Regions from separate parts of the Pantoea allii genome, predicted to be linked through region 2. Evidence: riboswitches for the same ligand, from Rfam matches in the RefSeq annotation. Region 2 holds a riboswitch; each other region holds the start of a gene.
What was found. Region 2 has a riboswitch for thiamine pyrophosphate ahead of thiC (phosphomethylpyrimidine synthase ThiC). Riboswitches for the same ligand answer to the same signal wherever they lie in the genome.
Positions count from the first base shown of each region.

Region 1: another riboswitch for thiamine pyrophosphate. It lies ahead of QNH99_RS22520 (FAD-dependent oxidoreductase); the one in region 2 lies ahead of thiC (phosphomethylpyrimidine synthase ThiC).
Region 3: another riboswitch for thiamine pyrophosphate. It lies ahead of thiB (thiamine ABC transporter substrate binding subunit); the one in region 2 lies ahead of thiC (phosphomethylpyrimidine synthase ThiC).

Region 1 is NZ_CP125959.1:242,324-252,928, forward strand. It holds gene QNH99_RS22485 (YybH family protein) at 1-354, opposite strand, end outside; gene QNH99_RS22490 (VOC family protein) at 437-811, shown strand; gene QNH99_RS22495 (LysE family translocator) at 867-1,469, shown strand; gene QNH99_RS22500 (GNAT family N-acetyltransferase) at 1,530-1,994, shown strand; gene QNH99_RS22505 (HesA/MoeB/ThiF family protein) at 2,017-2,979, opposite strand; gene QNH99_RS22510 (thiazole synthase) at 2,989-3,747, opposite strand; gene thiS (sulfur carrier protein ThiS) at 3,750-3,947, opposite strand; gene QNH99_RS22520 (FAD-dependent oxidoreductase) at 3,944-4,876, opposite strand; TPP riboswitch at 5,013-5,132, opposite strand; gene QNH99_RS22525 (AzlD domain-containing protein) at 5,191-5,511, opposite strand; gene QNH99_RS22530 (AzlC family ABC transporter permease) at 5,508-6,173, opposite strand; gene QNH99_RS22535 (helix-turn-helix domain-containing protein) at 6,274-6,822, shown strand; gene QNH99_RS22540 (ABC transporter ATP-binding protein) at 6,845-8,275, opposite strand; gene QNH99_RS22545 (ABC transporter permease) at 8,272-9,051, opposite strand; gene QNH99_RS22550 (ABC transporter permease) at 9,048-9,983, opposite strand; gene QNH99_RS22555 (ABC transporter substrate-binding protein) at 9,983-10,605, opposite strand, start outside.
Region 2 is NZ_CP125958.1:4,401,223-4,411,827, reverse strand. It holds gene rpoC (DNA-directed RNA polymerase subunit beta') at 1-3,748, shown strand, start outside; gene QNH99_RS20625 (DUF1127 domain-containing protein) at 3,808-3,987, opposite strand; gene QNH99_RS20620 (PLP-dependent aminotransferase family protein) at 4,162-5,694, shown strand; gene thiE (thiamine phosphate synthase) at 5,809-6,441, opposite strand; gene thiC (phosphomethylpyrimidine synthase ThiC) at 6,442-8,364, opposite strand; TPP riboswitch at 8,450-8,549, opposite strand; gene QNH99_RS20605 (Rsd/AlgQ family anti-sigma factor) at 8,732-9,235, opposite strand; gene nudC (NAD(+) diphosphatase) at 9,433-10,203, shown strand; gene hemE (uroporphyrinogen decarboxylase) at 10,244-10,605, shown strand, end outside.
Region 3 is NZ_CP125958.1:3,832,686-3,843,290, reverse strand. It holds gene thiQ (thiamine ABC transporter ATP-binding protein ThiQ) at 1-158, opposite strand, end outside; gene thiP (thiamine/thiamine pyrophosphate ABC transporter permease ThiP) at 142-1,752, opposite strand; gene thiB (thiamine ABC transporter substrate binding subunit) at 1,728-2,714, opposite strand; TPP riboswitch at 2,759-2,863, opposite strand; gene sgrR (HTH-type transcriptional regulator SgrR) at 2,899-4,560, opposite strand; gene QNH99_RS18155 (GNAT family N-acetyltransferase) at 4,753-5,253, opposite strand; gene QNH99_RS18150 (MFS transporter) at 5,563-6,741, shown strand; gene QNH99_RS18145 (MFS transporter) at 6,785-8,092, opposite strand; gene QNH99_RS18140 (LysR family transcriptional regulator) at 8,286-9,254, shown strand; gene aroD (type I 3-dehydroquinate dehydratase) at 9,217-9,972, opposite strand; gene QNH99_RS18130 (MFS transporter) at 9,994-10,605, opposite strand, start outside.

The sequences.
Region 1 (10,605 bases), on a different replicon from region 2:
GCAGCGCCATTGATTATCACTTTCCAGCCGAAACACATAAGTGGCACGCCGGGTGTTTTCTATCGGCTGTCCCTGCCCATCGGGATAGCGGAGCACCGTTTCCATGATAACCAGCGCGGTTCCTGCCCCTTCAATGACCTCCATCCTGCCCTGCTCCACCACCAGCTGATGCTGAAAATAGTTGGCAATGGCCTCAAAGACACGGCGAATAGCTACGCTGCCCGTCACGGTCATTCCCGGCTTAATGACCAGGCTGGCATCGTCTGCATAGTGTTTCATCAAGGCATCATAATCACCGGCTGATATCGCCCTGTCGCATAACCTGACAACCTGTAAAACGGGATGGTCATTCATCGGAACCTCCTTACCCATAGCTGGTCAGCAATAAACCGGATGTGATAAGTATATCCCTACCGATGTTAAAAAGGAGTTAAGTATGTTTAGCCATATGGTTGTTGGGACCGATGATATTGAGCAAGCTAAAACGTTCTACGATGCTATTTTCGCGGTTATCCGTTGTGACGATCAGGGCATTGATGCCCTAGGTCGCCCTTATTACATCAAAAATAACCAACGTTTTATCATCACCAAACCCATCAATGGTCAGCCCGCCACCTTTGCCAACGGCGGAACCATCGGCTTCACCATGCCCTCATCCGAGGAGGTGTTTCGCTGGCATCAACAAGGGATTGAAAACGGTGGCACATCGGCAGAAACACCGCCGCAGGTCAGAGAAACTGATGGAAAATGCATCGCCTATCTCAGGGACCCAACCGGCAATAAGCTGTGTGCGTTTTATAATCCGACATAATTTTTGTTAACGCATTTCGTGCTCGCTTTAAAAAGACGTAGTGTGCGGGTGAAAGATGGACATTAATCTGGCGGGGTTTCTGCCCGCGCTGCTCCCCATTGCGCTTTCACCCGGCGCAAGTTTCACGCTGGCAATGAACAGTGCACTTACGGCTGGTCGCAAAGGGCTGTTTAAAACCCTGCTCGGCACCGCACTGGGGATTTATACCCATGCTTTACTGATCGGTCTCGGCCTGTCGACGGCACTGGTTGCTTCACCCGCGCTGTTTGGCCTGTTAAAAATGGCTGGCGTGCTCTATTTACTGTGGCTGGGCGGGCTTTTATTTATCACTGGCGTCAGGACGAAGACCTTTGCGCTGAACGCGACAGAAAGCGCGGTTACGATCAAAGGTGCATGGCTGGCCAACGTCGCCAATCCCAAAGCTATCCTGTTTTACCTGACGGTGGTTTCACAGTTCGTTGGTAACAGAGCGGGTATTGATGCCTTTCTGACGCTGGCCACAGTGCACATTGCGGTCATGGTTATCTGGCTGGCTCTCTTTAGTCAGGCGCTGGTGTTCTCGGCGCAAAAACTGAACCCGGTATCGCTGAAACGCTACGTGAATATGGGGGGCGGATTACTGCTTATGGTTATTGCAGTGCGCAGTCTTACAGGCTGATGTTTTAGCGAAACGGTTATCGACAATCTCACTTAAATCGGGAAGACAGGGGGAAAACTGATGGCACCTGTTCAGGACTGGCACAAAGACGATTATCGCATTACGACGGATAAATCGCAGATGGATATTGAGGCCATTCACCGTTACCTCACCCGCTCAAGTTGGGCAGCCGGTATCGATTACGCCACCGTGGCACTGTCGGTAGAAAACAGTTTAAATTTTGGGCTGTTTCATCACCACCAGCAGATTGGTTTTGCGCGATTTATCACCGACTCCGCGACCTTCGCATACCTGTGTGATGTCTATGTCCTTGAAGAATACCAGGGTAGCGGTCTCGGCGGATGGCTGATTGAATGCTGTCAGTCCCATCCTGTCATTAACACATTGCGCCGACTCTTGCTGTTTACTTCAACCGCCCCCTGGTTGTACCAGAAATTCGGTTATCAGCCAGTGAACAGACCCGATTATGCCTGGACTATAACCCGACCCGACATTTATCAAACCAACCGCAAAGACCAGAATTAATCATCCCGCTTTTTCGTCTGTGTTATCGGTCTGCAATGATTGCCAGCCGCTGACAGCCGCGCGCTTCCAGAGCCAGAGCAGCCTGGGCGGCACGAATGCCACTGGCACAGACCAGAACAATGCGTTTGTCCGCGGGCGGCTGCCAGCGGGCAATATGCTGGGGCAATATCCGCGTCACATCGGGAATGACGCTAACAGGCGCTTCGTCGGTCCCGCGTAAATCAACCACACAGTCGTTTGGGGTCAACAGGGCCGAATCGATAAACGGAATTCCGGCTTTTTCAGGTTCGGGCGCATTGTCGAATCGGAACTGACGCAGTTGCCAGGACACAAAATCACAATTAATCATGCAACCCAATGGTGAAGGCGACAAGTTCAACAGGATACTGAGTGCCATCTGCGCCTGTAAAGCACCTAAGGTGGCAACTGCCGGACCCAAAACGCCTGCAGTGTTGCAGTTGCCTGAGGCTTTGGGTAAGTGTGGAAACAGTGCGCGATAGCTTGGCGCACCGCCGCAAAATCCGCCAGCATAGCCCTGTCGCCCCAGCACCGAGGCGCAAACCAGCGGAACACCTCGGGCAAAGCAAATATCGGAAAGCAGGTAAGTCACCGCGAAGTTATCCGCTGCATCGACCACCAGATCGATATCCGTCATTGCCGCCTCAACAATGCTGGCGCGCAACGCCACAGGATATACTTCAACAACCGTATCCGGGTTACGCTGTGCCAGCGCGCGTTGCGCGCAAAAAACCTTCGGCTCGCCAATGTCGGCCGTGGTAAACAGCGTCTGACGATGCAGATTATGCAGCGCCACAACATCATCGTCATAAAGCCGGATATAACCGATGCCAGCGCCAGCCAGCAGTGGCAGCAGCATGGAAGCCAGCCCACCTGCACCGACCACTAAGACACGCGCAGCTGACAGGGCCTGCTGCCCTTGCTCCCCGACGTCTGGCAGCATTGTCTGTCGTTGATAACGCGACATCACCGCTCCTTAGCTGAACTGGGCCAGCCCGAAAATGGGCGTGGACGCCGCCGCCATGTCGCGGCGTTCCATCATCCCTGCCTGACGTGCCTGATGTCCCGCGTCGATGGCACCAGCAAAGGCACCAGCCATACGCACCGGATCGCTGGATTTCGCGACGGCGGTATTCAGTAACACAGCGTCGAAACCTAATTCCATCGCCTGGGCCGCCTGACTCGGCGCACCGATCCCGGCGTCAATAATCAGCGGAACGTCTTTAAACCAGGCACGCATCGTGCGTAAGCCCTCAATATTGCGTAATCCCTGCCCGGAACCGATGGGCGCGCCCCATGGCATCAGCACTTCACAGCCGGCATCCAGCAGTTTCTCGCCAACAATCAGGTCTTCTGTGGTGTAGGGAAAAACATGAAAACCCTCGGCACACAAAATACGCGCCGCTTCAACCAGGGCAAAAGGATCGGGCTGCAAGGTGTCGGCATGACCAATCACTTCAAGTTTGATCCACGACGTGGCGAACAACTCCCGCGCCATATGTGCAGTGGTAACGGCTTCTTTAACCGTATGACAGCCTGCCGTGTTCGGTAATACGCGTTTATTCAGCGTTTTCAGAAGGTCGCGAAATGCGCCGCCCTGGCTTCCTTCACGACGTAAACTGACTGTAATAATGTCTGCGCCCGATGCGCTGACGGCCTGTTGCAAAATATCTGGCGAGGGATAACCCGCCGTGCCCAGTAAAAAACGTGACTGCCCGCTATAGTCGTAAAACATCGTTAACCTCCCTGCATCGGTGATAACACTTCCAGACGACAACCGGCCTCAAGCGGTTGGGAGGAATAGCGTTCCCGGGGAATAAAGGTGCCGTTAAGCGCGCTGGCGACACAGTCCGCATCAATATCCTGTTCCGCCAACAATTCAGCCAGCGTCCGGGCCTGAGTCTCAATAGCAAGGCCGTTCAGTTCTATTTTCATCGCATTCCCTCTGACGTAAGTTGTTGCATAAGCTTCTCGGCCATCATCGGGGCCAATAAGAAGCCGTGACGATACATACCGTTGATGGAAAAAATGCCGTTTTCATAACGAACATCGGGCAGATTATGAGAGTAAGCCGGACGCAAACCCGTACCGCTTTCAATGATGCGTGCTTCGGCAAGGGCAGGATGGATGCTGTAAGCAGCGCTCAACAGTTCCATCATTGCGCGCGCGCTGATCGGGCTGTCATCCTGGCTTTCGACCATGGTCGCGCCGAGCATAAAATGCCCTTGCGCTCGAGGTACCAGATAACAGGGAAAGCGCGGGTGCAGAAGGCGAACCGGCCGGGAGAACGTTATCTCATTCGTCTGCAGGATGACCATTTCACCGCGTACGGCGCGGAGTGCCGGCAGGGATTCCTGGGCATGGATACCACGGCAATCAATAACGTTCCCACTGGGTTTACCGCTGTGAAAATTCACGCCAGCATTGATTAAGCGCGTTTGTAACTGTTGCATTGCCAGACGGGGATCAAGATGGGCTTCTGCAGCGAAAAATAGTCCACGCGCAAAACGGTTTTCCAGCGCGGGTTCGATCTCTGCAGGCATCACCCACTGATGTTCAGACGTCATGTTCGCAAAACGGGTTAATTCAGCACGATCGCGCGGCGGCGCAATCACCAGCGTGCCCTTTTGTTCAACGCCGCTGATGCGGGCCGACCACCATGCAGCGGCATGCTGGCCCCAGTCCACCACCTGCTGCGGCGCACTTTCCGCTTCGCACCAGGGGGCCAGCATGCCGCCAGCCCAGTGGGAAGCCGCCCGGCAATCGGGTAACGTGATGATTTCGACATTTTCGCCGCGCTCCGCCAGTAACGTAGCAATGCACAGCCCGGACACACCACTGCCCAGCACCGACCAGCGGCTCATTGCCAGCCAACCTGACAGCGTAAAATCAGAAACAGGATTTTCACATTGGCCTCTCTTTTAAATCAGAGACCCGTGATACGAGAAGGGAAAAAGCATGAGCACAGTAAAAGCAGGCTCTGCGGCAAGTATCTGCACTGGGCGAAGATACCCGTCTTCCTACGCCAGTATCAACTGGGTCAGGTTCTAAGGGTCGCTAAGCCGCGCATTGCGCTATTAGCCTCTCAGTCTCTTTGGCGAGACTCCCCTGACGGGTTCTAGTTGTATTTTAAGCTGCGTCTTACGTCAAGGCTGACGTAACAATTTGTCATCAGCGTCTAAGGCACATTCAGATAACGCAGCAAGGCGGTCATACAGGCCGCGCCCAAAATAATCACGATAAGCGGGGCTTTACGCCAGGCAAGAAAAAGGGCAAACGACACACCCAACAACCTTGCCATCCCGGCAAAATGCTGGCCTTCAAACAGGGTGGTGGTGGCCGCTACGGCCAGTAACAGCACGGTTGCCGCATCAGATAGCATATGCTGCGTCCGTTCACTGACAGGCAACCTGTTACCCAGTTTGACGCCGGCATAGCGAATGGCATAGGTCCCGGCGGCCAGCAGTGCAATTCCTGCAATAATTATCGGGTGATTCATTTACGCGATCTCCACGTCAGCAGCCCTAACAGGGAAAACAGAACCGGCATACCTGCGGGAACAAATGGCGTGACCACCAGCGACACCAGCGCACCTGTCGTCGCAGGGATAGAGGTGCGGGGTTTACGTAGCGCCGGGAAAATCAGGGCGATAAGAATGGCGGGGAAAACGGCATCCAGACCGATAGCGGAAATACTCGGGATAAACTGACCAATCGCAGCCCCAAGCATCACGCTAAATGGCCAGATCAATCCAATACCGATGCCACAAAGCCAAAAGGCACTGCGGCGCTGGGCCAGTGTTGGCTGAGAGATGCCAAATACCACACTTTCATCGTTCATGATGTGACAGCCGAGCAGGCCTCGCCAGCCCTGAACCACCAAATCTTTAACAGCAATACCGAAGGGGAGATGGCGTGCGTTAACCAGCAGGCCCGCCGCTGCCGCAGTCAACGGGCTGCCACCGCCTGCCACGATGCAAATAAATAAGAATTCTGATGCACCAGCCAGTACGAGAGTCGATAACGCCAGTGGCACCCAAAACGGAAAGCCATCCGCAGTAGCAAGAGAACCATAAGACAGGCCTACAATCCCATCTGCGATACAGACCAGAAAAATCGCTTTAATCACGCCCTTATCGAGCGTCGTTTTTTTTGCCGGCATCAAAATCAAATCCCATATCGAACGTTTTATCCATTATAATGAACATCCAACATGTATTACAAGATGAACGATACGTTCGTTTTAATGAACAGGATGAATGATGAGTACGCCCATTAACATCATTGCCAATAGCTTAGTGAGAGAACGTCAGCGTACTGGCCTGACGCTCGCTGAGGTGGCACGTCGCGCAGGTATTGCAAAATCGACCCTGTCTCAGCTTGAAGCCGGTAATGGCAATCCCGGCATTGAAACATTGTGGTCACTGTGTGTGGCGTTGAATATTCCTTTTGCCCGCCTGATGGAGCCGGAAGCGAATCGCCTGCAGGTTATTCGCCGCGGCGAAGGTCCAGCGGTGGCCGCCGAGCAGGCTGACTATAAAGCGGTGCTGTTGGCAACCTGCCCACCAGGCGCTCGACGGGATATCTATTTGTTGCACATCCAGCCCGGTAGTGAACGCTGCTCACAGCCGCATTCGCCCAATACCATTGAACATTTAATTTTAACCCAAGGGCGTGCGCTGGTGGGTCCGGTCGATTCACCGGTTGAACTGGCGGTGGGCGATTACATCAGTTATCCGGGCGACAGTGAGCATATTTTCCGCGCGCTTGAGCCCGACACGCTGGCGGTGTTGGTCATGGAGCACGTGTGAAGGCAGGCTTCCCTGCCTTCGTTTACCCATGCGCTGTCATGACTGCGGAACCCTGTCTGAGGGAAGCCAGTGAGATGACTCGATGCGCGCTCTTCTCCAGTAAGGCGAGGTCATGGCTGACCAGCAAAATGGCACAACGCTGCTTTGTTGCCAGCCCGGTAAGTAGCGCCAGCGTCTGCTGCTGAACAAGCGGGTCCAGACGCGACGTCGGCTCATCGGCAAATAAAAAGACAGGGTCCAGTAGCATGACCCGCAGCAGGGAAAAACGCTGAAGCTCGCCACCTGACAAACCAGAAGCCGGGCGGCTCAGCAAATCATGCGCTAATGCCAGTTGCACCATCAGTTCATCACGTCGCTGAACCGTGGCGTGGTGCAGACGCAGCACATCATCGATAACCTGTGCCATCGACACGTCAGGTGGAAAAATGGCTGAGGGATCCTGATACAGTTTTTGGTAACGTAACTTACTGATATTGCCGGGCCGTATGACTCTGCCTGCATCCGGTTTTATCAGACCACACAGCGTATCTCCCAGGCTACTTTTACCACAGCCGCTTTCGCCGTAAAGCCCTACGATTTCACCGGCCCGAAAGGTTAAAGCCGCATCGTGAAACAGCCTTTTTCCTGAACGTTTCAGCGAAAGGCCTTCTGACTGTAACACGACGGTTTCATCACAGGGCACCCGCAAGCCTGTCGCCCAGGCCTGCGGTTCCGCCGCCAGCAACTGTTGCGTGTAACGCTCTTGTGGCCTGCTCAGCACCCGCCTGGCACTGCCCTGCTCAATGACCTGGCCTTTATGCATCACCATGACATCGCCAGCCAGCTGCCTGGCCAGTGCAATGTCGTGCGTGATCGTCAATAAGGTTTCGCCCCGAGCAACCGCCGTGTTCAACAGGCGACCTATTTCATCCCGTCGTGCGACGTCCAGCCCTTTAGTGGGTTCGTCTGCAATCAACATCGTGGCCCCACCAGCACGAGCCGCCGCAAAACAAACGCGCTGGGCCATTCCGCCTGAAAGCTGCCAGGGAAAACGCGCTGAGGCCTGCGTAAGACCCAGATGATCGAGCGCTTCTGCAGTGGACTGCTGGGCGTCATGACGCGGTAAACCCCGTACGTAACGGTAACCTTCTTCAACCTGAGCATTAACGCGCATCGTCGGATCGAGCGCGAGCCAGGGTTCCTGCGGCAGTGATGCAATGCGGTGTCCCCACAGCGCCCGAAGATGAAGCAAATCGGTTTGGAGATCATAGTGTTGCCCGTCGATCTCAACGATGCCTTTTGCGTACAGCCCCTGAGGTAATGCGCCCATGATGGCCTGGGCGAATAAGCTTTTCCCCGATCCGGTTTCCCCGACCAGCGTCATGGGCCTGCCTGGTTGAATGACCATGCTCACAGGCTCGACGATGCAGTGTTCGGCGTAAACGGCGACCTGTTTTATCACCATGCCAGTCATATACGCTCCTTGTTCACCAATAAATTCAGGCCGATCAATACGATAAAAAGCGCCATTACAGGCTGCAGTAAAAGCCAGGGGGCTTCCCAGGCATAGGGAAAGAGTTCTGTCATCATCAGTCCCAGCTCTGGCGTTGGCGGTCGTACGCCCACGCTGATGAATCCCAATGCGGACACCGCCATAATGGCATTGCTAAACGCATACACCGTTAATGTCAGCAGCAAAGGCGCCATTGCTGGCCACAAGTGTCTGCGCAACAGATAGACCATCGAGAAACCAAGCAGTAAAGAGGACTGGACTGCCGGAGACGTAACGACGGGCCGCAAGGCGGCTCGCGTCACACGGAAAAACTCCACCCACAGTACCAGTGAAATACCGAGCCACAACATGCCTGGCGAGTCTGGCGCGATAGCGGCTAACAGCAACACCAGCAACAGACCGGGAAGCGCCAGGCACATATCCGCTAACGCATTGCATATCCGGTCAACCCAGCCACCGTGCCAGGCACTGATGATCCCCGCCAGGGTGCCCATCGTCAGTGCCGTAATGACGCACATCGCCGCCAGCCCCAGCGACAGACGAAGCGCCGCGCTTAAACGGGCCAGCATTGAACGACCAAGGTGGTCATAACCCAGCCAGGCCTCTCCAGTGGGAAGCTGTAACATCTGCAGCAGGTCCTGTTGCACGGGGTCCCCGGAACTCAACAGTGGCACCAGCCAGGCGAACGCGAGCAACAACAGGAGGAGAGTCAGACCCGTTTTTTGACGGTAGGTCATGCGCGTTTCCCCCTTGGGTCCAGTACGTAACACAAGCCATCGACAAGCATATTTAAAGTGACAAATGTCAGCCCCAGTACCAGCGCACAGGCCTGAATTACGGGCACGTCCCGGGCAAAAATCGCATGCACCAGTGCATGGCCAATACCCGGCCAGGCGAACAGCGTTTCGACCACCACTACACCTTCCACCAACCAGACAAACTGCATGCCGAGCCAGGTCACGACCGGCACGCTGAGGTTGCGTAGACCGTGCCGCCAGAACAGACGCGAGCCAGACAGTCCTTTCTGTGCCCCCCAGCGATACCAGGTTGCGGTGACGGCCTGATGCGTTGCCTCACGTACCACACGTGCGCCCACGGCACTCAGTGACAACGCCAGGGTCATTGAGGGCAGGATGAAATGTCGCCACTCTCCCTGCCCTGCACTGGGCAGCCAGCCCAGGCGCAGCGCAAACAACACGACAAGCAGCAGGCCCAACGCAAAATGTGGAATCGATTTGAGTATGGCTGCCAGCCAGTTAATGAGCCGGTCCAAAAAGCCGCCTGGATGGCAGCCCGCCCAGAGACCAATCGGTATAGCCAGCAACAACGTCAGCAACAGGGAGAAGCCGGCAAGCGCAAGCGTTTGTTTTAATTGCCAGGCCAGTTCGTTGCTTACCGGCTCACCCGATACCAGTGAATGACCAAAATTGAAGCGCAGCAGATCCCACAGCCATTGCCACAGTGCATTTCCCTGAGCAGTGATATCCGCCAGTTGCTGTTGTACTTTGGCGACGGCGGCCAGATCGACCCGATCATAACCATAACGCCCCGATGCAATGCGCCAGGCCATATCACCTGGTAACGCCTGCACCAGAACGAAGGTTAAAATGCCGACGGCGAGAACGACAAAAGCGGCCTGGCACAGGCGCCAGCTGAGTTGTTTAAGCATCACTTCACCCATCTCATATCACGCAGACCGAAATGGCGTTCAAAGGGATCAAGCGTGACCGAGGTAAGATTGACATTGACCGCTGCCGACTGCTGATACCAGGCGATGGGGATCACAGGCAAATCACGCTGTAAAGCCGAAGTAATGACCTCTCTGGCCTTTTGCCTCATCGCAACATCATAACGGCGTGATAGCGTACTGAGCGCCTCACCAAAGGCCTTGTCATGCCAGTTCATCGCGCCCCAGTCACCGCCCTGGGTGCCGTAATCCTGAAGCAGCGTACCGGTGGGATCGGGTGTTAAGGCAAAATTACGGGCGAACAGCGCCATCTGCAGGCTCCCGTCATGATGACGGGCAGGGATTTCACTGGAGTTGGTTGAATTGATGACGACATCAATTCCAGTCTGACGCAGTTGCTGTTGGATCACTATGGCGATTAACGGCAGTTCCGGGCGATCCGGATAGGTTAACAGCGTGAGCGTAAACCGCTGCCCGTCGCGCACCAGAATCCCATCCTGGCCGGGCTTCCAGCCTGATTGTGTGAGTAATGCTGTTGCGCGCTGTGGTGAGAAATCCAGGGCCGGTAATGCGGGATTGTGCCATTCCGCCATTGAAGGCGGAA
Region 2 (10,605 bases):
TCTGACTGAAGAGCAGTACCTGGATGCGCTGGAAGAATTCGGTGACGAATTTGACGCGAAGATGGGTGCAGAAGCGATTCAGGCACTGCTGAAAAATATGGATCTGGAGCAAGAGTGCGAACAGCTGCGCGAAGAGCTGAACGAAACGAACTCCGAGACCAAACGCAAAAAGCTGACCAAGCGTATTAAGCTGCTGGAAGCGTTCGTTCAGTCTGGTAACAAGCCAGAGTGGATGATCCTGACCGTGCTGCCAGTCCTGCCACCGGATCTGCGTCCGCTGGTACCGCTGGACGGCGGCCGCTTTGCGACATCAGATCTGAACGATCTGTATCGCCGCGTGATCAACCGTAACAACCGTCTGAAACGCCTGCTGGATCTGGCCGCGCCAGATATCATCGTGCGCAACGAAAAACGTATGCTGCAGGAAGCGGTAGATGCCCTGCTGGATAACGGTCGTCGCGGTCGTGCGATCACGGGTTCTAACAAGCGTCCTCTGAAATCTTTGGCTGACATGATCAAAGGTAAGCAGGGTCGTTTCCGTCAGAACCTGCTCGGTAAGCGTGTTGACTACTCTGGTCGTTCTGTTATCACCGTAGGTCCTTACCTGCGTCTGCATCAGTGCGGTCTGCCGAAGAAAATGGCACTGGAGCTGTTCAAACCGTTCATCTACGGCAAGTTGGAACTGCGTGGCCTGGCCACCACCATCAAAGCCGCTAAGAAGATGGTTGAGCGTGAAGAAGCTGTCGTTTGGGATATCCTGGACGAAGTGATCCGCGAACACCCGGTACTGCTGAACCGTGCACCAACCCTGCACCGTTTGGGTATCCAGGCATTTGAGCCCGTCCTGATCGAAGGTAAAGCTATCCAGCTGCACCCGCTGGTTTGTGCGGCTTATAACGCCGACTTCGATGGTGACCAGATGGCTGTTCACGTACCGCTGACGCTGGAAGCCCAGCTGGAAGCGCGTGCGCTGATGATGTCTACCAACAACATCCTGTCACCTGCGAACGGCGAGCCAATCATCGTTCCTTCACAGGACGTTGTACTGGGTCTGTATTACATGACCCGCGACTGTGTTAACGCCAAAGGCGAAGGCATGGTGCTGACCGGTCCGAAAGAAGCTGAACGCGTTTACCGCGCTGGCCTCGCTTCGCTGCACGCTCGCGTTAAAGTGCGTATCACTGAGCACGAGAAAAACGAGCAGGATGAGTGGGTTTCTAAAACCAGCATCATCGACACAACTATTGGTCGCGCCATCCTGTGGATGATCGTGCCAAAAGGTCTGCCTTTCTCCATCGTCAACCAGGCGCTGGGCAAGAAAGCGATCTCCAAGATGCTGAACACCTGTTACCGCATCCTGGGACTGAAACCAACGGTTATCTTTGCTGACCAGACCATGTACACCGGCTTTGCCTATGCGGCACGTTCAGGTGCGTCTGTGGGTATCGACGACATGGTTATCCCAGAGAAGAAAGTGGAAATCATCACCGAAGCGGAAGCAGAAGTGGCTGAAATCCAGGAACAGTTCCAGTCTGGTCTGGTGACCGCGGGTGAACGCTATAACAAAGTGATCGATATCTGGGCTGCGGCCAACGAACGCGTTGCTAAAGCGATGATGGAAAACCTCTCTACCGAACTCGTGATCAACCGCGATGGCGTGGAAGAGCGTCAGGTTTCCTTCAACAGTATCTTTATGATGGCCGACTCCGGTGCGCGTGGTTCTGCTGCACAGATTCGTCAGCTGGCCGGTATGCGTGGTCTGATGGCTAAGCCAGATGGCTCAATCATCGAGACGCCAATTACCGCGAACTTCCGCGAAGGTCTGAACGTACTCCAGTACTTCATCTCGACGCACGGTGCACGTAAAGGTCTGGCGGATACCGCACTCAAAACGGCTAACTCCGGTTATCTGACGCGTCGTCTGGTTGACGTTGCGCAGGATCTGGTTGTCACCGAAGACGACTGTGGTACGCACGAAGGCATCATGATGACGCCAGTCATCGAAGGTGGCGACGTGAAAGAGCCACTGCGTGAGCGTGTTCTGGGTCGTGTGACAGCAGAAGACGTCCTGAAGCCGGGTACTGCTGACATTCTGGTTCCACGTAACACGCTGCTTGATGAGCACTGGTGTGACGTGTTGGAACTGAACTCAGTAGACAGCGTGAAGGTACGTTCGGTTGTAGGTTGTGAAACCGATTTTGGTGTGTGTGCTCATTGCTATGGTCGCGACCTGGCACGTGGTCACATCATCAACAAAGGTGAAGCAATCGGTGTTATCGCGGCACAGTCTATCGGTGAGCCGGGTACACAGCTGACGATGCGTACGTTCCACATCGGTGGTGCGGCATCACGTGCGGCTGCTGAATCCAGCATTCAGGTGAAGAACAAAGGTACGATCAAGCTGACCAATGCCAAGTCGGTAACCAACTCGGCAGGTAAGCTGGTTATCACCTCGCGTAACGTTGAACTGAAAATGATCGACGAATTTGGCCGTACGAAAGAGAGCTATAAAGTTCCTTACGGTGCTGCCATGGCGAAAGGTGATGGTGAGCAGGTTGCAGCGGGCGAAACCGTTGCAAACTGGGACCCGCATACCATGCCGGTTATCACTGAAGTGGGCGGTTTCATTCGCTTCACGGATATGATCGACGGTCAGACCATTACCCGTCAGACTGACGACCTTACCGGTCTGTCATCGCTGGTGGTGCTGGATTCTGCCGAGCGTACCGCGGGTGGTAAAGACCTGCGTCCAGCCCTGAAAATCGTTGATGCTAACGGCAACGATGTCCTGATCCCTGGTACCGATATGCCAGCTCAGTACTTCCTGCCAGGTAAAGCGATTGTACAGTTAGAAGATGGCGTGAAGATTAGCTCGGGTGATACCCTGGCGCGTGTTCCGCAGGAATCTGGCGGTACCAAGGATATTACCGGTGGTCTGCCACGCGTTGCTGACCTGTTCGAAGCGCGTCGTCCGAAAGAGCCAGCTATTCTGGCGGAGATCAGCGGCATCATCTCCTTCGGTAAAGAGACGAAAGGCAAGCGTCGTCTGGTCATTACTCCGCTGGATGGTAGCGATCCGTACGAAGAGATGATTCCGAAATGGCGTCAGCTGAACGTGTTCGAAGGTGAACGTGTTGAGCGCGGTGACGTAGTTTCCGATGGCCCAGAGTCACCACATGACATCCTGCGCTTGCGTGGCGTGCATGCGGTTACCCGTTACATCACTAACGAAGTGCAGGAAGTTTACCGTCTGCAAGGCGTTAAGATTAACGATAAGCACATCGAAGTTATCGTTCGTCAGATGCTGCGTAAAGCGACCATCATGAGCGCGGGCAGTACCGAGTTCCTGGAAGGTGAGCAGGCTGAATTCTCTCGTATCAAGATCTCTAACCGTGAACTTGAAGCGAACGGAAAAGTTGGCGCAACCTTCATGCGTGATCTGCTGGGTATTACCAAAGCGTCACTGGCAACCGAATCGTTCATCTCTGCTGCATCGTTCCAGGAAACCACGCGTGTCCTGACCGAAGCGGCAGTGGCAGGCAAGCGCGACGAACTGCGCGGTCTGAAAGAGAACGTTATCGTGGGACGTCTGATCCCAGCCGGTACGGGTTATGCTTACCATCAGGATCGTATGCGCCGCAAAGCGGCAGGCGAAGTACCGGTAGCACCGCAGGTTACTGCGGATGAAGCCTCTGCAAGCCTGGCTGAATTGCTGAACGCTGGTCTGGGCGGTAAAAACGACGAGTAATCGTCAAACCCCCGATAAAAAACCCTGCTCAGGCAGGGTTTTTTTTATCTTAAATATCATCAGCGGATATCGTTTCGGTCTAGCCCAATGTCTTTTAATTGACAGTCACTGAGCCGGGATAAAATAGCCCGGGTTTCACGCTGACATTGCCAGCGTCTGATGCTGCCCCAGACGAGGCGTAAGAAACGAAACGGTCTTATCGTAAATGGCCTGGCCGCGCGGTTTTCTTCATATCCCATGATCCTGCCCTCAGTTGTTTATCTGAGAAACATTTTCACGCAGAGCGTATTTTCAATACAGATGCACGATAAGCAAATATTTAACATACAGATTGCGCTGCAGGCGAACTGAATGGTAGAAATAATCCCTATCTGTACTGCTTTACGGGGCGGTCAATTTTCACAGGGCATACAATGACGCGATATCAACATTTGGCCATGCTGCTGGAAAAGCGCATTGAGCAGGGGCTGTATCGGAGCGGCGAACGTTTACCTTCAGTGCGGAGTCTGAGTGCTGAGCACGGCGTCAGTATCAGCACGGTGCAGCAGGCGTATTATTTGCTGGAGCAGAAACAGTTAATCGTTCCACAGTCGCGTTCAGGCTACTTTGTTGCGCCCCATAAGGCGATGCCGCCCATCCCGGCACTGACCCGACCGGTGCAACGACCCGTAGAAATAACCCAGTGGGATGCGGTATTTGAACTCCTAAACAGCCGGCTGGAAGACGATATATTGCAGTTGGGCAGCGGCATGCCGGATTTAACACAATCCACCCTGAAACCCCTCTGGAAAGCCTTTAGCCGACAGGCTCAGAAGCAGGAAAGTCACCTGCTGAATTACGATAATCTGTATGGTGTAGCCTGCCTACGGGAGCAGATCGCCCGACTGATGATTGACAGCGGTTGCCAGCTTACCCTTGAAGACATTGTAATAACAACCGGCTGCCATGAAGCACTGTCCGTGTCCGTTCGTGCTGTCTGCCAGCCGGGCGATATCATCGCCGTGGAATCTCCATCCTTTCACGGCATTATGCAGACGCTGCGTGGTTTTGGCATTCGCGCCATTGAGATCCCCACGGATTCGGTGACGGGCATCAGTCTTGAGGCGCTGGAGCTGGCGTTTGATCAGTGGCCAATTAAAGCTGTCGTAGTGGTGCCAAACTGTAATAACCCGCTTGGCTTTATTATGCCCGAGAAGCGCAAGCGCGCCTTGCTGGCCTTAGCGCAACGTTTTGACGCCGCGATTATTGAAGACGATGTGTATGGTGAACTGGCCTGGGAGTACCCGCGACCGTCATCCATTAAATCTTTGGATGAAGATGGGCGCGTGTTGCTGTGCAGTTCATTTTCCAAAACGCTGGCACCGGGTTTACGCGTCGGTTGGGTTGCGCCGGGACGCTACCGCGATCGGGTACTGCATATGAAATATATCGGCACCGGCTCCACCGCGACCCAGCCGCAGCATGCGGTAGCAGAGTTTATTCGTCAGGGGCACTACCAGACCCATTTACGGCGGATGCGTCAGGTTTATCAGCACAACTACGAAACCTTTATTTGCTGGGTCAGGCACTATTTTCCTTGTGGGATCTGCGTTACGCGGCCTCAGGGCGGTTTTCTGATGTGGATTGAACTGCCAGAAGCCTTTGATGCGGTGCAGCTTAATAACACGCTGCGCCAGTCGGGTATTCAGATTGCCGTCGGCTCGCTGTTTTCCGCCTCGGGCAAATATCGTAACTGCCTGCGTCTGAATTACGCGCTGCCCGCCAGTGATAACATCGAACGGGCACTGGCGATAACCGGCAAGGCCGTGGAGCAGGCAATCATAGCCTGCACCCATGATAAATTGATGGAGTCAGTCCCTTATCTCTCTGAACCTGAAGTTGAGAAGCAGGGCCAGAAAGAGGAGGAGGCTGGCCCTGGTCCGGCAATCCCTGCTGGACGCCTGTGACTTTAAAGGGCATTAAAAAACCGCGCCAGCAGCAAGATGAATTGCCGTGCGCGGCTTTCCAGTTTTTATCTACCGATTGCACTGACTACGCGTATTTTTGCGCGATAACGCCAGTTAATGCGCGGTTTCAGGCTCGGCAAGCTGCAGCAGAATACGCGTGGCTTCCTGCCAGTCTTCTGCCTGGGTAATCGCGCTCACCACCGCAATGCTGCCGACGCCGGTGGCTAAGACCTCAGGTGCACGGGCAATGCTGATGCCACCGATCGCGACAGTAGAGATGCCCGCCAGCCGACCCAAATGGCGTTTAAGTTCAGCCAGCCCTTGCGGAGAAGAAGGCATCGCTTTCGTCTGCGTGGGGAAGATGTGCCCCAGTGCAATGTAAGAAGGGCGCAGCGCCAGCGCCCGATCCAGCTCCGCATCGTCATGGGTTGACAGCCCCAGTCGCAAGCCAGCATGCAAAATCTGCTGAAGATTCGCGACGTCTAAATCCTCCTGGCCCAGATGAACGCCATAAGCCTGATGTTTAATCGCCAACTGCCAGTAATCATTGATAAACAGACGTGCCTGATAGCGCTTACCTGCGGCGATAGCCCGAATAATAAAGGGTTCAACCACCTCATCGGGCTGATCCTTGATCCGAAGCTGAAGGGTTCGCACACCGGCGTCTAACAGACGTTCAATCCATTCAACGCTGTCGACAACCGGATACAGCCCTAAGCGTGGTGCGGTGGCGGGAAAGGCGTCCATTTATTCCTCCTTAAGGGCGGTTGCGGGATGATAGATCTCACCGCCGCGCTCACGGAAATTATCTGACATCTTTGCCATCCCCACTTCAATCGCCTGGGCTTCCGCTTCCTGCTTCGCGGCATAGTCGCGTACTTCCTGGGTAATTTTCATTGAGCAAAATTTGGGGCCACACATGGAACAGAAGTGCGCAACCTTGCCTGATTCCTGCGGCAGGGTTTCGTCGTGATAAGCGCGTGCCGTATGGGGGTCCAGCGCAAGATTAAACTGATCTTCCCAGCGAAACTCAAAACGCGCTTTCGACATGGCGTTGTCGCGGATCTGCGCCCCCGGATGGCCTTTTGCCAGATCGGCGGCGTGCGCGGCGATCTTGTAGGTAATCAAACCCTGTTTCACATCGTCTTTATTCGGCAGACCCAGGTGCTCTTTCGGCGTGACATAGCAGAGCATGGCGCAACCGAACCAGCCAATCATTGCCGCACCAATGCCAGAGGTAAAATGATCGTAACCCGGAGCAATATCGGTGGTCAGTGGACCCAGGGTGTAAAACGGCGCTTCATGGCAGTGTTCCAGCTGTTCAGTCATGTTGCGACGGATCATTTGCATGGGAATATGACCGGGGCCTTCAATCATGACCTGTACATCGTATTCCCAGGCGATTTTTGTCAGCTCACCTAAGGTGTGCAGTTCTGCAAACTGCGCGTCGTCATTAGCATCCTGAATTGATCCCGGACGCAGTCCGTCCCCCAGCGACAGCGAAATATCATAAGCAGCACAAATTTCACAGATGTCGCGGAAGTGCTCATAGAGAAAGCTCTCTTTGTGATGCGACAGGCACCACTTCGCCATAATGGACCCACCACGAGAGACGATGCCGGTCAGGCGTTTCGCGGTCATGGGGACATAGCGCAACAGCACGCCAGCATGGATAGTAAAATAATCCACGCCCTGTTCAGCCTGTTCCAGCAAGGTATCGCGGAAGATGTCCCAGTTCAGGTCTTCTGCTACACCGTTAACTTTCTCAAGCGCCTGATAGATCGGGACTGTACCGATCGGCACCGGGCTGTTACGCAAAATCCATTCGCGGGTTTCATGGATGTAGCGCCCTGTAGAGAGATCCATAACGGTATCCGCGCCCCAACGGGTTGACCACACCAGTTTTTCCACCTCTTCCTCAATGGAGGAGGTCACGGCGGAGTTGCCAATATTCGCATTTACCTTCACCAGAAAGTTACGCCCAATGATCATGGGTTCGGATTCAGGATGATTGATATTCGCCGGGATGATGGCGCGTCCGGCTGCCACTTCCTGACGCACAAACTCAGGTGTAATATTTTCCGGCAAATGCGCGCCAAAGCTGTGCCCCGGATGCTGTTGTAACAGCACCTCACCGCGGATGCGTTCCCGGCCCATATTTTCCCGCAGCGCGATAAATTCCATCTCCGGCGTGATAATGCCCTGGCGTGCATAGTGCAACTGGGTCACGCAGCGTCCGACTTTAGCGCGACGCGGCGTTGGCAGGTGTTCAAAACGGAGATGATCCAGCCCGTCATCGGCCAGCCGCTGCTGCGTGTAGGCTGAGCTGATTTGCATCAGATTCTCGCTGTCATTACGTTCTTCAATCCAGCGCGCGCGCAGTTTATCCAGCCCGCGATGAACATCGATGTGTGCAGCCGGATCGCCATAGGCGCCCGCCGTATCATAAATCGGTACGGGCTCATTCTCCTCATAAACAGGCGCGTCTTTACTGCCGCTGATCAGGGTAGGGCTGAGTTGAATTTCCCGCATCGGGACACGAATATCGTCGCGACTGCCGGTGAGCCAGATACGTTTTGAGTTGGGGAAGGCGCTGCCGCCCTGAAGAGAATCAATAAATTCCTGTGCCTGAGCACGTTGTTCGCGACGGGTCGTTTTAGCAGTAGACATAGCAATATTCCAGTAAGTGGGAAGGTTGCTTGTCCGGAGTTCGGAAGGAGTAACGGCACTGCTGGCACCATCCGGTGGCGTACCGTATAAATTTACTCTTGTTCCCTTCGCAGGTTCTAACCTGATCAGGTTCCGCGGATCCCGAATTAACGGTCTCAGCCCAGAGGGCACTCCGACAAGATGTGGTTTTAACGCTTTACGCGACGACGCCTGCGCTGCCTTACCTGTAAAGAACCGATAACGAGAGCAGGACGTGTAGGTAACGTTTCAACCGTAAAACACCGACTACATTAGGCATTACGTTTAAAGCCCACTCAGCATAAGGGGGCTTTTTACTAATCACAAGTCTTTTACAATCGATGAGGTTTTAGGCAGGGCGGGCAATTTCGCTGTCGTTAGCCACGGGCGGGGTAAGGTGGTTATCCCATGCCATCTGAATTAACTTGTCCTCAAGGGTAAAGCGTCCTTCAAGGGCTTCACCCACCTCTGAGAGGGCATTCTGAAAGGTGACATAGTTATCGTCATCAATCGCCTGCTGAAGATGCCCGTCATACAATTGCATCAGTTTTTCGGTGTTGGCTTCCAGCGAGGGATAAATCTGCGTGGCGGCCAGCAACGGGCTGGTGCCGTCCATTTCACCGATCAGGCGTTGGTAAAGACTAAAGTGGCCTGATGACAGGTAATCGACCAGATTATGGCAAAAGTTATCAAGCGCCTGTTCATCCAGACGAGTCAGTGCCTCTTTCTTTGGCTTAATACCGACCAAATGATAATAAGAAACCAATAGCTGGCGGCGAGCGGCCAGCCATGAATCTACCAGTTCATTACTGCCACCTACGCGTTTGGTCAGAACGTCTAACTGGTTGAGCATAGTTAACTCCGTATGAGTTATGCACCTTCATATTTCAGATTAGCGATGCGTCAATTGCGCTTGTTCTCCACGAGCCAGTCGGGGATAAATAAGCGTGCTGTCGTCTTGCAACCAGAATTATTTGGGTATAGTTGTTCATCTACACACTTAACATCGGGACTTCAGCGTGCGGGTTGACGCTAAGGATGACGAAATAAATGCAATGCGAAATTTCAAGCGTAGACGCTGGATGGTGGATTGTCAGCAGTGAACAGAAAATTTGGTTACCGCAAGGGGATCTCCCCCACGGTAATGCGCAACAGTTTGGCCTGACAGGCCATCAGGGACGCGTTATCGGCGAATGGCAGAGTGAGAAAGTCTGGCTGGTTTGCGAAGCACGTTCAGAGGATATGCTGTCGCTGCGGCAGTTGCTTAACGAAGATCCGGCGCTATTTCAGCTGGCGGGGCGCGGTGTACAACTGGCCGAGTTTTATCGCTCTCATCGCTGGTGTGGCTACTGTGGTCATGAGATGCACCCCAGCAAGCGTGAGTTTGCCTGTCTGTGCAGTCACTGTCGTGAACGTTACTATCCACAAATTGCGCCCTGCATTATCGTTGCGATTCGCCGGGGGGACGAGATCCTGCTGGCTAATCATGCGCGCCATCGTAATAACATTTACACTGTGCTGGCCGGGTTTGTTGAGGTCGGTGAAACCATTGAACAGGCTGTCGCGCGTGAGGTGATGGAAGAAAGCAATGTGCGTGTCAGGAATGTTCGCTATGTTACATCGCAACCCTGGCCCTTTCCGCAATCCCTGATGATGGCCTTTATGGCGGAATATGATGGCGGTGAGTTACAGCATGACGGTAAAGAGCTGCTGGATGCCGGATGGTTCCGCTTTGATGCGCTGCCGTTACTTCCTCCGCCCGGTACCGTTGCCCGCCGATTAATTGAAGATACCGTGGCCCTCTGCCGCGCTGAGGCGTGAGAGTGCTACACTACTCGCTTGATACCGAGAGAGTCCTGACATGAGTGAACTGAAGAACGACCGTTATTTGCGCGCCCTGTTACGCCAGCCTGTAGATGTCACCCCAGTATGGATGATGCGGCAAGCCGGGCGTTATTTGCCGGAATATAAAGCGACGCGCGCCCAGGCGGGTGATTTTATGTCGCTATGCAAGAATGCCGAACTGGCCTGCGAAGTCACCCTCCAACCCCTGCGTCGCTTCAAGCTGGATGCGGCAATCCTCTTCAGTGATATTCTCACCATTCCTGATGCCATGGGGTTAGGGCTGTACTTCGAAACGGGTGAAGGCCCGTGTTTCTCTAATCCAGTAACGTGCCGTGCCGATGTCGATCGCCTGCCCGTGCCCGATCCTGAACAGGAACT
Region 3 (10,605 bases), 570 kb from region 2:
TGGCTAACAGGCAGAAAGCCGGCTATCAGATTTAACAGCGTGCTTTTACCCGCGCCGCTGGGACCGAGAATAGCCAGCCGTTCGCCGCGAATGGCGTTCAGAGAAAAACGCATCGGCAAATGCTGATACAGGTAAGTCAGATTATTCAGTGTCAGCATGGCGACCCGGTAATTTTTCCATCAGAGTGAACAGAGACAGGCAGAGTAACAGCAGTATCAGCGCAGTCACGGCCCCATCTGCGCCGCGATAGGAACCTATCTGCTGATAAAGGTAGAACGGCAGCGTGCGGAAATCCGCGTTGCCAAACAGCGCGACAATGCCGAAGTCACCAATTGACAGGATGCAGGCAAATGCCAGCGCCTGCGTCAGTGGACGCTTTAGCGCTCGCCGTTCAATCAGCCACAGACGGTTCCAGCCGCTGATGCCCAGTGCGCCGCACAGGCGGGTGTAACGTTCAGCGATATCTCGCATGGGGTTTTCCAGCACTTTCAGCGCGTAGGGAATGGCGATTAACGCATTGGCAAAAATGATCACGCCATCCGGGGCGTCGGGCAAACCGACCGTCGCGTTCAGCAGCAGGAAAAAGCCGGTTGCCAGCACAATACCGGGCATCGCCAGAATCAACATACCGCTGCTGTCCATGGCTTGTGCGGCGACATTACGCTGCCGCAGGCGCAGCTCCCGGCTGCTCCACAGCAACATCGTGGTCAGCGCCACACATAACAGCCCGGCACCGAGCGCGATCCGCAACGAGGTCAGGGTGGCTTGCCACAGCGCCGGTTGCTGTAACGCGCCCTGAATCCCGCCCTCCAGACCATTCACAATCACCGCCAGCAGCGGAGGCAGCAGCAGCAGCAGCGCGAAAACAATCATCACGGCGTCACTGACGCGTGACAGCGTGGAGTCCTGAGGATCGCGCCAGCCCTGCAGCTGTGGACTGCCAGCCGGAATGGCTTTACTGAAGCGTTGGCTGAGGATCACCAGCATCAGGCAACAGCAGAGCTGAATAAGCGCCAGCAACGCAGCCCGGCCAGGATCGTAGTCATAACTTAACGCCTGGAAGATGGCCAGTTCGACAGTGGTTGCCTGGGGGCCACCGCCCAACGAGAGTACGGTGGCAAAACTGGCAAAGCAGAGCATGAAGATCAGTGCGCCCGTGGGCAGCAGCTGGCGGCGCAGCCAGGGCCACTCAAGCAGCCGGAACTGATGCCAGCCACGTATGTTCAACTGGGCAGCCAGCTGCCGCTGTTCGGCAGGAATGCTTTCCAGTGACTGAAGCATCAGGCGCGTAGCCAACGGCAGATTAAAAAATACGTGCGCCAGTAAAATGCCCTGCAGCCCGTAAGGTGAGAAGTGATAGTCCACACCAAGCCATGCGCAAAGCTGTGCCAGCCAGCCCACCCGACCATAAACGGTGAGCAGGCCAAACACCGCGACCAGGACGGGCAGTACCAGGGTCATAGCGCACAGGCGCAGCAACCACTGGCGGCCAGGAAAGCGGCGTCGATAAAGGGCTCGGGATAGCGGAATGGCCGGAAGCAGAGAGAGCAGGGCAGAGAGCAGGGCCTGACCCAATGAAAAGACCATCACATGGTGCAGATAATCATCCTGCAGTACCTTCAGCCAGTCGGTCGCCGGTGCCGCCATCCACAATGACGCAAATGCCAACAGCGCCACGCTGCAAAGCAGTAGCGTGGCGAGGGAACCCGGAATCAGCCAGCACGGAATTAACGGCTGACGGCGCGTTGCCATTGGCTAACCCATTGCGAACGGTGGCTGGCGACCTCTTCGGGCGAGAACTGTAATGCGGTTTTTGGCACGCTGAGTGAGGCAAAGCCAGCAGGCAGGTCGGTTTTGATCACGGGATACATCCAGTTGCCGGTCGGAATGGTGTTCTGGAAAGCTGGCGTCACCATAAATTGCATAAACTGCTGTGCCAGTTTTGGCTGTTTACTGTTGGCCAGTCTGGCCGCCACTTCTACCTGCAGATAATGGCCTTCGGCAAACGGCGCAGCGGCATAGTTATCTTTTTTCTCTTCGATGATGTGGTAAGCCGGCGATGTGGTATAGCTCAGCACCAGATCGCTTTCGCCTTTCAGGAACAGACCATAGGCTTCACTCCAGCCCTTGGTAACCGTGACGGTTTTTTTCGCCAGCTTTTGCCAGGCTTCAGGGGCCTTATCGCCATAGACTTTTTGCATCCAGAGTAACAAGCCAAGGCCCGGCGTGCTGGTGCGCGGATCTTCATAAATCACGCGCCACTTCTCCGGGCTTTCCACCAGTTCTTTCAGGCTTGTAGGGGGGTTCTTCAGGGTGTTTTTGTTGTAGACGAACGCAAAGTAACCGTAATCGAAGGGCACAAAAGTGGTGTCTTTCCAGCCGTCCGGCAACTGCAGTTTGCTGGTATCCACGTCGCTTTTGGCGAAAAGGCCGGTTTGTGCCGCCGCCTGCACGAGATTGTTGTCCAGGCCTAATACCACATCGGCCTTGCTGTTTTTGCCTTCCATGCGCACGCGGTTCAGCAGAGATACCCCGTCTTCCAGGGCAACAAATTTCAGTTCGCAATCGCACTGGGCTTCAAACGCTTTTTTTACGGCCGGGCCGGGGCCCCAGTCAGCGGAAAAGGAGTCGTAGGTGTAAACCGTCAGGACAGGTTTGGCGGCGAATACCGGGGTAGAAAGTAACAGCAGCACGGGCAGGACGTTTTTTAACACTTTGCGCTCCTAATGGCGGCAGGGTTGAGTCGCAAAGGATCTGAGCAAAGTAGCCTCTCAAATCCCTACGTCGGTATTAACCGATTCAGGTTCGACGGGTATTTCTCAGCGCTCTGACACTGTGGAAAGAGGCACCCCGTTGAGAACGTGACATTCTAGTCATTTAACGGTCAGGGGGGAAGGCTCACAGCGTGGGCGGGGCAAACCAGGCGGATTTAAAATCAAACCAGCCCAGCGTATTCATTCGGACGCCGCGCATGCTTCGCTGGCCCTCCAGCAGTAGCCAGTGGTGAAACAACGGATGGAGCCAGTTATTCTCAACCAGGTGTTTACCCCATTCGGCAAGGGGAAGCGTTTTTTCCCGCCAGCGCGCGGCATCCTGCTGCCAGTTAACCGGCAGGCAGTGCTGCATCAACGGCGTTTCGTATAACAACGCAAACAGTGAATACTCAAGTGGCAGAGTAAAATTGACGCTGCCCAGCCAGATATCGCTTTCACCCTCGCCCTGATGCCAGCTCTCGTAACTGACCTCTCGGGTTTCCAAAGCAACGCCATGTTCTGCCAGCAGTGGACGTAGGGCATCCGTAATGCTGACATGCTCAATATGCTGATTATACCAGGTCAGCGTCAGCGTCGTGAGACCGGCAGGTTTTTCCACCGGGGTCAGATCGCGGCGATGGTGCCAGCGGGGCAGCAGGCCGTAAGCCGGGAACCAGTAGCGCTGATAACCCATGCCCGCCTTATTGAGGAGTGCAATCGGATTAAGCAGGTAGCTTACCCAGCGCCGGATGTCCCGATCGGCGGCTTTTTCTGAACGCTGATCGAACAGTAAATAGTAGCAACCCTCTTCAAGGCGGCTCTCTTCCTGTTTCTCATCGGCATTTTCGCCCTGCAGACGAACGCCGGCATACACCAGCTCGTCGCTGATCTCGGGCAGGACCCAAACCGACACGTCATCGATCAACGCGCGATAGCCAAAATAATCATCAAACGCTTCGATCTTCAGCTGGCTTTGCTGATTGCGTATCACCCGATAGGGGCCGGTTCCCACAGGCTGGCGGGCAAAATCGCGGATTTCAGGCCATTCACGCGGCAGAATCATGGCGCTGACGCTGCCCAGTAGCCAGGGCAGCCAGCTGTCGGGCTGGTCTAAATAAATATCCAGCGTCCAGGGGGCAGGAGAATCGATCCGGTGGATATGGGAAAACAGAGGATGCTGGCGCTGACGTTCAAGACTGGCGATAACGTCGGCCATCTCCAGTTCCCGGCCATGGTGAAAACGGATGGCCGGCCGTATATAGAAGCGCCAGTGACGATCCGAGGTCTGCTGCCAGTGATGGGCGATATCGGCTTCGATTTCCCCCTTTTCCTCATTTATACGGGTCAGGCCGCTAAAGATCTGGCGGGCAATATGGGTTTCGGAACGGCGCAGTGGCGATCCGGGCAACAGATTGAGCAGAGGACGGTAGTAAAGGACGCGCAAAATATGTTTGCCCTGGCGAAAACTGCGCCCCAGGTGCGCGCTAATCATCTGCCTGACCTGGTTTTTATCCCCCACCAGTTGGACTAACTGATCGATACGATCCTGCTCCAGCAGGTCTTCGGCTCGCTGCTGCTGCAGTGCCAGCCCGGTATAGCAGAAGGTGAGCAGGGAGCGTTTTCCCCGTCCGGCTTCGGCCTGCCAGGTCAGCCAGCCAGCCTCCTGCATTCTGTTTAGCAGGTTTCGCATATGGCGACGCGAACAGTGCAGCAAATCAGCCAGCTCGCCCAGGGTTGTTTCCTGCGATTGCCCCTGGCAACTTTGCCACAGACGAATGAACTGCTGCTTCAGACGTGATGAAGACATAAAAGAGGAACTCCCTGAGAAACGTGCTCTGTTTTTCTTACCTCATTTTAGAGGCAAGCTTTCCTGTAATGGAAGAGCGGGAGGCATTCAGTCATGAATGGCGCTCTGACATGGACTGGCAGCGATGTCTGTCCCTTCTGAGTCGTGTGTTACCATTTCGCCAGCAGCGTTTATTCTGCTGGCTTTTTTCGCTTAGGGTAACGGTTCTTTGCCGGAGACGGGCGTCAGCACCTTATTCATATTGATGCCCGTCACCTGAAAACCGGCGGTGTCGTAAAGCTGACGTGCAGAGGGGTTATCTGCCGCGACGCGCAGCCTGATTTGCGTGAAACCCTGCTCAATGAGCCGCTTTTCTAGCGCCGCCATGGACGCCCGGCCGAGGCCTTGTCTGCGGAAGGCCGGGAACAGGTAAAAGTCATTGATAAAGACGGATCTAAACGCCAGGTCCGGTTTGTACCACAGGTAACCGACAGGTTGTGCGTTATCCTTACTGGTGTCAGTGATAGACAAAATAACGTGCCCGGTCGTTTTTTCGCCGTCAGGGAAGCTGGACAGGATAGTCTGACGAGCCTGTCGCAGCGCATCCTCTTGTGAAATGCGGTCATTGCTGACTATCTCTGCGGCATAGTCAGCAATGAAATAATCTGTAAACGCAGCGAATTCGTCAGCGGTTAGCGGCCTGAAAGTAATCATGTCTCGTTCTCGTCGTGAAGGTGGCAGTCATAAAACAGTGTACTGGCGATGAAACGCGAGGCAATTTTGTTGATGATTACCTACTAAAAACCTTATCCGGGCAGCCTGAGCCGCGCCACCAGGTACGAAAGGTTTCGCAGGCAGAAGGCCATAAGAAAGCGGCAACACGCGCGGTATAACCTGACATGCAGTAGGCTATGAGCATCATCCGTTTGTTATTTTACGTTGAGTATAATCAGGCAAAATGAAGGGCTGACGCCCATCAGTCATGCAACCTGTTTATCACTTTCATCCTGTAAGGGACCTGGCATGAAATCGTTGTTCTCGCTCTTCAAGCGCTTTAATCCTGTCTTTTTTGCCTTTATGGTAACCGCATTTATCCTCGGTATTGCCGGTGCTTTGCAGGCACCCACGCTAAGCCTGTTTTTATCACGGGAAGTGCAGGTGCCGCCGCTGTGGGTAGGACTGTTTTTTACCATCAATGCCATTGCAGGCATTGTGGTGAGCATGATGATCGCAAAGCGCTCCGACAGCGTCGGCGATCGACGTAATATCATCTTACTGTGCTGCATCCTTGCCCTGGCAAACGCCATACTGTTCGCGTTTACCCGCCATTATCTGACGCTGATAACCTTAGGTGTGCTGCTCTCATCGCTGGCGAATGTCGCCATGCCACAGCTCTTTGCGCTGGCGCGAGAATATGCCGACAGTGCTTCGCGCGAAGTGGTGATGTTCAGCTCCATTATGCGTGCGCAGGTGTCGCTGGCATGGGTGATTGGGCCACCTTTGTCGTTTGCGCTGGCGCTGAATTTTGGTTTCGTGACGCTGTTCAGCGTGGCGGCCGGGCTGTTTTTTATCTGTTTTCTGCTAGTCTGGTTCACGGTGCCCTCGGTGCCGCGCACCGCTTCCCTGATGCAGTCGGGCGGTATTCCTCTGAGCGGCTGGCGTATTCGTGACGTGCGCGTCCTGTTTGCTGCATCGACCCTGATGTGGACCTGCAACACCATGTACATCATCGACATGCCGCTGTGGATCAGCAATGATTTGGGCTTGCCCGAAAACCTTGCCGGTCTTTTAATGGGCACGGCCGCCGGGCTGGAAATCCCGGTCATGATCCTGGCGGGCTTCTATGCCAAACGCTGGGGCAAACGCAATATGATGGTGGCAGCGGTTGCCTCAGCCGTGGTGTTTTACAGCGGACTGATTCTGTTTCACAGCCATCTGGCATTGCTGATCCTGCAGGTGTTTAACGCCCTGTTTATCGGCGTAGTCGCGGGCATTGGGATGTTGTGGTTTCAGGATCTGATGCCCGGACGGGCTGGGGCGGCCACAACCCTGTTTACCAACAGCATTTCGACCGGCATTATCCTGGCGGGGTTATTTCAGGGCATGCTGGTTGAACATTTTGGTCACGGCAGCGTGTACTGGGTAATTGCCGCGATTGCTGTGCTGACGCTGGTGATGATACGCAAAGTTAAAGACGTTTAATACGCGCGTTCCCCCGGAATAACAGTGCCGGGGGAACGGTACTTTAAAGAACAATCCGCTTAATATCGCCTATGATAAAGGTATAGGCGACTAAGCCAATAACCGCCGTGATGCCGATATACACTAACGCATAAAAAAAGCTGCTCGTCATTGAAATAATAATGCCAATAATCAGGGGTGCCAAAATCGAGGCCATATTGGCGCAAAAATTAAATATACCGCCAGTGAGACCTGCCATTGAAGCAGGAGCAATATCCGCGATAATTGTCCAGCCCAATCCGACCATGCCTTGACCAAAAAAGGCAATGGACATAATAATGATCACGGCGCTATCTGAACTCATCCAGTTAGCAGCAATGATCATGCCGGAAATAATTAAGCCGCTAATGACTGGGAGTTTTCGGCTCAGATTAATAGAGCCCGTTTTACTTAATAATTTATCAGACAGCCAACCGCCAAAGAAAACGCCTACTGCGGCAGCCATAAACGGCCACACTGAGAAAAAACCCACCTGAAGCCATTCAAGTTGCCGTTCTTTCGCTAAATAGGTGGGGAACCATGTCAGGAAAAAGACCAGTGTCGTATTTCCAGCGAATTGTCCGAGGCTGGCACCGATGATTTGCCGACAGCATATTAAACGTTTAGCATCGGGCCAGTTAAAAGGCGTGTTTTTGATTTTTTCGATAGGTTCATTGTTGAGAATATATTCAATTTCTTCCTTGTTGGCTTTTTTTGATACTTCAGGTTCATGATAAAAACGCCACCAAATAAACGTGAAAATAATACCGGCCCCGCCGGTGATCAAAAAAAGGCTGCGCCAGCTATGATGCTCCAGAATGATATAGAGTAAGGGCGAAAATGCCGCCAGGCCAATATATTCCCCGACAGAATAGGTTGCGGTGGCGCGAGCACGTTCATGACGAGGAAACCATTTTGCTACTACGCGGCTATTGACCGGAAAACACGGAGCTTCGCTTAGCCCCAGTCCCAGCCTCAGTAAGATCAATGATTTGAGTCCAAAAGTAAAGGTTTGCAGTAGGGTGAAAATCGACCAAAACATAATAGAAAGCGCATAGGTCAGTTTGTTACCAAAGCGATCTAAAAACATCCCACCGGGGATTTGTGCCAACGTATACGTCCAGGCGAAAGCAGAAAAGGCAACGCCCATCATAGCAGGATCGATGTCAAGTTCACTGGTGATTTTTGGCGCAACGATGCCCAGGATTGTGCGATCAAGATAGTTAATCATTGTACCAATGGATATTAATAGCAGAATAACCATTCTGACTTTCGTGGGTTTCTTTTTCTGCATGTACCTGCCAGTCTGTTCCTCTTGGTATGACTTTTTCATGGTGTATTCCTGAAGTTTAAACTATTTTTTGATGTTTTTTTTACATTAAAAAATAGTCTGACATTGCTAATCTTTTTTGCTTGTTTATAGCATTTTTTTAGTGCCATTAATTTTGACCTGAGTACATAATTAGTTCTTTTGACGATGATAAAGTAGGGATAGATGATTTACTTTTTATTTAAAGGCAAATGCCATGAACCTGAAGCAACTTTATTATTTTAAACGCCTGTCAGAAACTGAGCATTACACAGAAGCAGCATCCAGCCTTTTTATCACCCAGCCATCGTTGAGTCATGCTATCGCAGAGTTAGAAAAGGAGTTAGGCGTATCACTCTTTTCCCGTCAGGGCAGAAATGTGAGGATTAGCGAAAGTGGTAAATGCTTTTTACCCTATGTTGAGACGGCACTTTCAGCATTGGAAAATGGCAAGGAGGTGCTAAAAAATAATCAATTTCTGTGCCGGGAAAATATCCGGATTGCGTTTATCTATACTATGGGGGAATATGTTGTTCCGCAAATTATCAACAAGTATTCCCAACACTTGTGTCATAACGATGTGACATTCTCTTTTAAACAGGGAACGTCAGTTGTGTTGTTGCAGTCACTAAAAGCGGATAGGGTTGATATGGTCATTTGTTCTCGCATTGGCGACGATCCTGATATTGAATTTATCCCGGTGATTGAACAAGAATTAGTGGTGGTGGCGGCGAAAGATCATCCGTTAGCGCGTTTATACGACAGTGAAGTTGATTTAGCGGAGACCATTCGTTATCCCTATGTCTATTTTTCAGAAAGTAGTGGGCTACGTCCATTTATTGACGGAATCTTTCAACAGCAAAAGCTGTCACCGGACATTGCCTGCTATGTGGAAGAGGATTTGGCAATGGCCGGATTGGTCAGTATCGGTTATGGTATCGCCATCATGCCAAGGATTGCGGCACTCGCGTACTACAATATTCATATCCTGACGATCAAAAATTCGCTCCCACCCCGTTATATTTGTCTGGCGACGATTAAAACCAAAAAGCTTTCACCCGCTGTGCTTAGGCTAAAAAACTTTATTATCGCGAACAGCCAGGTCGCCCAGAAACATGCCCAAAGCACGGCTTTGGGCATGTCAGCATCTAGGAAAGCGTCTCCATCATCTCCCGCAACTGTGTAACAGCGATTTGCCCTGGTGCTGAGGACTGGCCCAGGGTGCCAAAAGTCATTGCTGAACCGAACAGGCGTCCGGTTACCCGACTGACACCGCCCATTTTTCCCATCGACATAGTGATAAGCGGCCGCGTTGCGTAGCACTCTTTCATTAACAGGGTGGCAGACAGCAGCGTCAGCACATCCTGTGGTGTCTGAGGCATTACGGCGATCTTCGGCAGGTCTGCACCTAAATCCTGCATGCGGCGCAGCCGGTAAATGATCTCTTCCTTCGCCGGTGTTTGGTGGAAATCATGATTACTCATAATGACCTTAACACCGACGTTATGGGCCTCGCTTACCAGCGAACGGATGCGTGACTCATCATTAAACAACTCAATATCAATTACATCAGCCAGTCCGCTTAAGGCGGCCGCACGGTTGAGCGCGAAGTATTCGTCATCACTGATTTCCGCCTCGCCGCCTTCTTTTTTACTGCGGAAGGTGAAGATCAGCGGTGTTTCTCCCAGTTGCTGACGAATGTCGGCCAGCGCCAGTAAGACTTCACTCACGTCTTTCCCATCGATGAAGTGGTCGACGCGCCATTCAATAATGTCTGCCTTTGCTGTGGCCAGTAACTGCGCTCCGGCCTGAAGGTCAGCGCGAGTACGGCCTGTCAAGGGCACACATAGCAGCGTTTGTCCCTGTTGGAATATGATGTTTTTAACCCTAACCGTTTGAGTCATAGTCATTCCTGTTTTAACTGTTCAACGGGTTGCTGAGGCAGTTTGGCTGCGTTTTTCCGCACAATGAAATTGAAGCTGGCGGGAACCGATATAAAGCGCAAGGATAAAACCTGCCACCGCAATAATCAGATCAAACCACATGATGCTGGCGATACTGATTCGTGAAAGATGTGCTGTAAATAAAGGGATGGTAAAACTGGCCAGACTGCCGGCGGTGTAAAAGACCCCTGTCGCAAAGCCTTTCGCATGGGGAAAACTCATCGCCATGATCGTTGCCCCCAGTTGCATAACGCCGCCTGCGGCCGCAAACCCAAAGACGAACGCAAAACCAGTAACCATTTGTGGCGTCGGATAGAGGCAGACGATCAGCACTGAGAGGGCCGACAAGAAAGTGTAAATGATCATCGCAATGGCTGAGCTCAACACTTTTTTCACCATGACCGCCGTGACGAATACGCAGGTCAGCGATCCTGCCGTGTAGATACTGAGTAATTTCACCGATGCGGTATAGGACATACCAGCGACAAACTGCCCATACTGTGCCAACCATTGGCTCACCAGATAAAAGGTCGCCATACTGATATAGCCGTATAAGGTGAACACAACCATATCCAGCTGATAAAGACGACTACG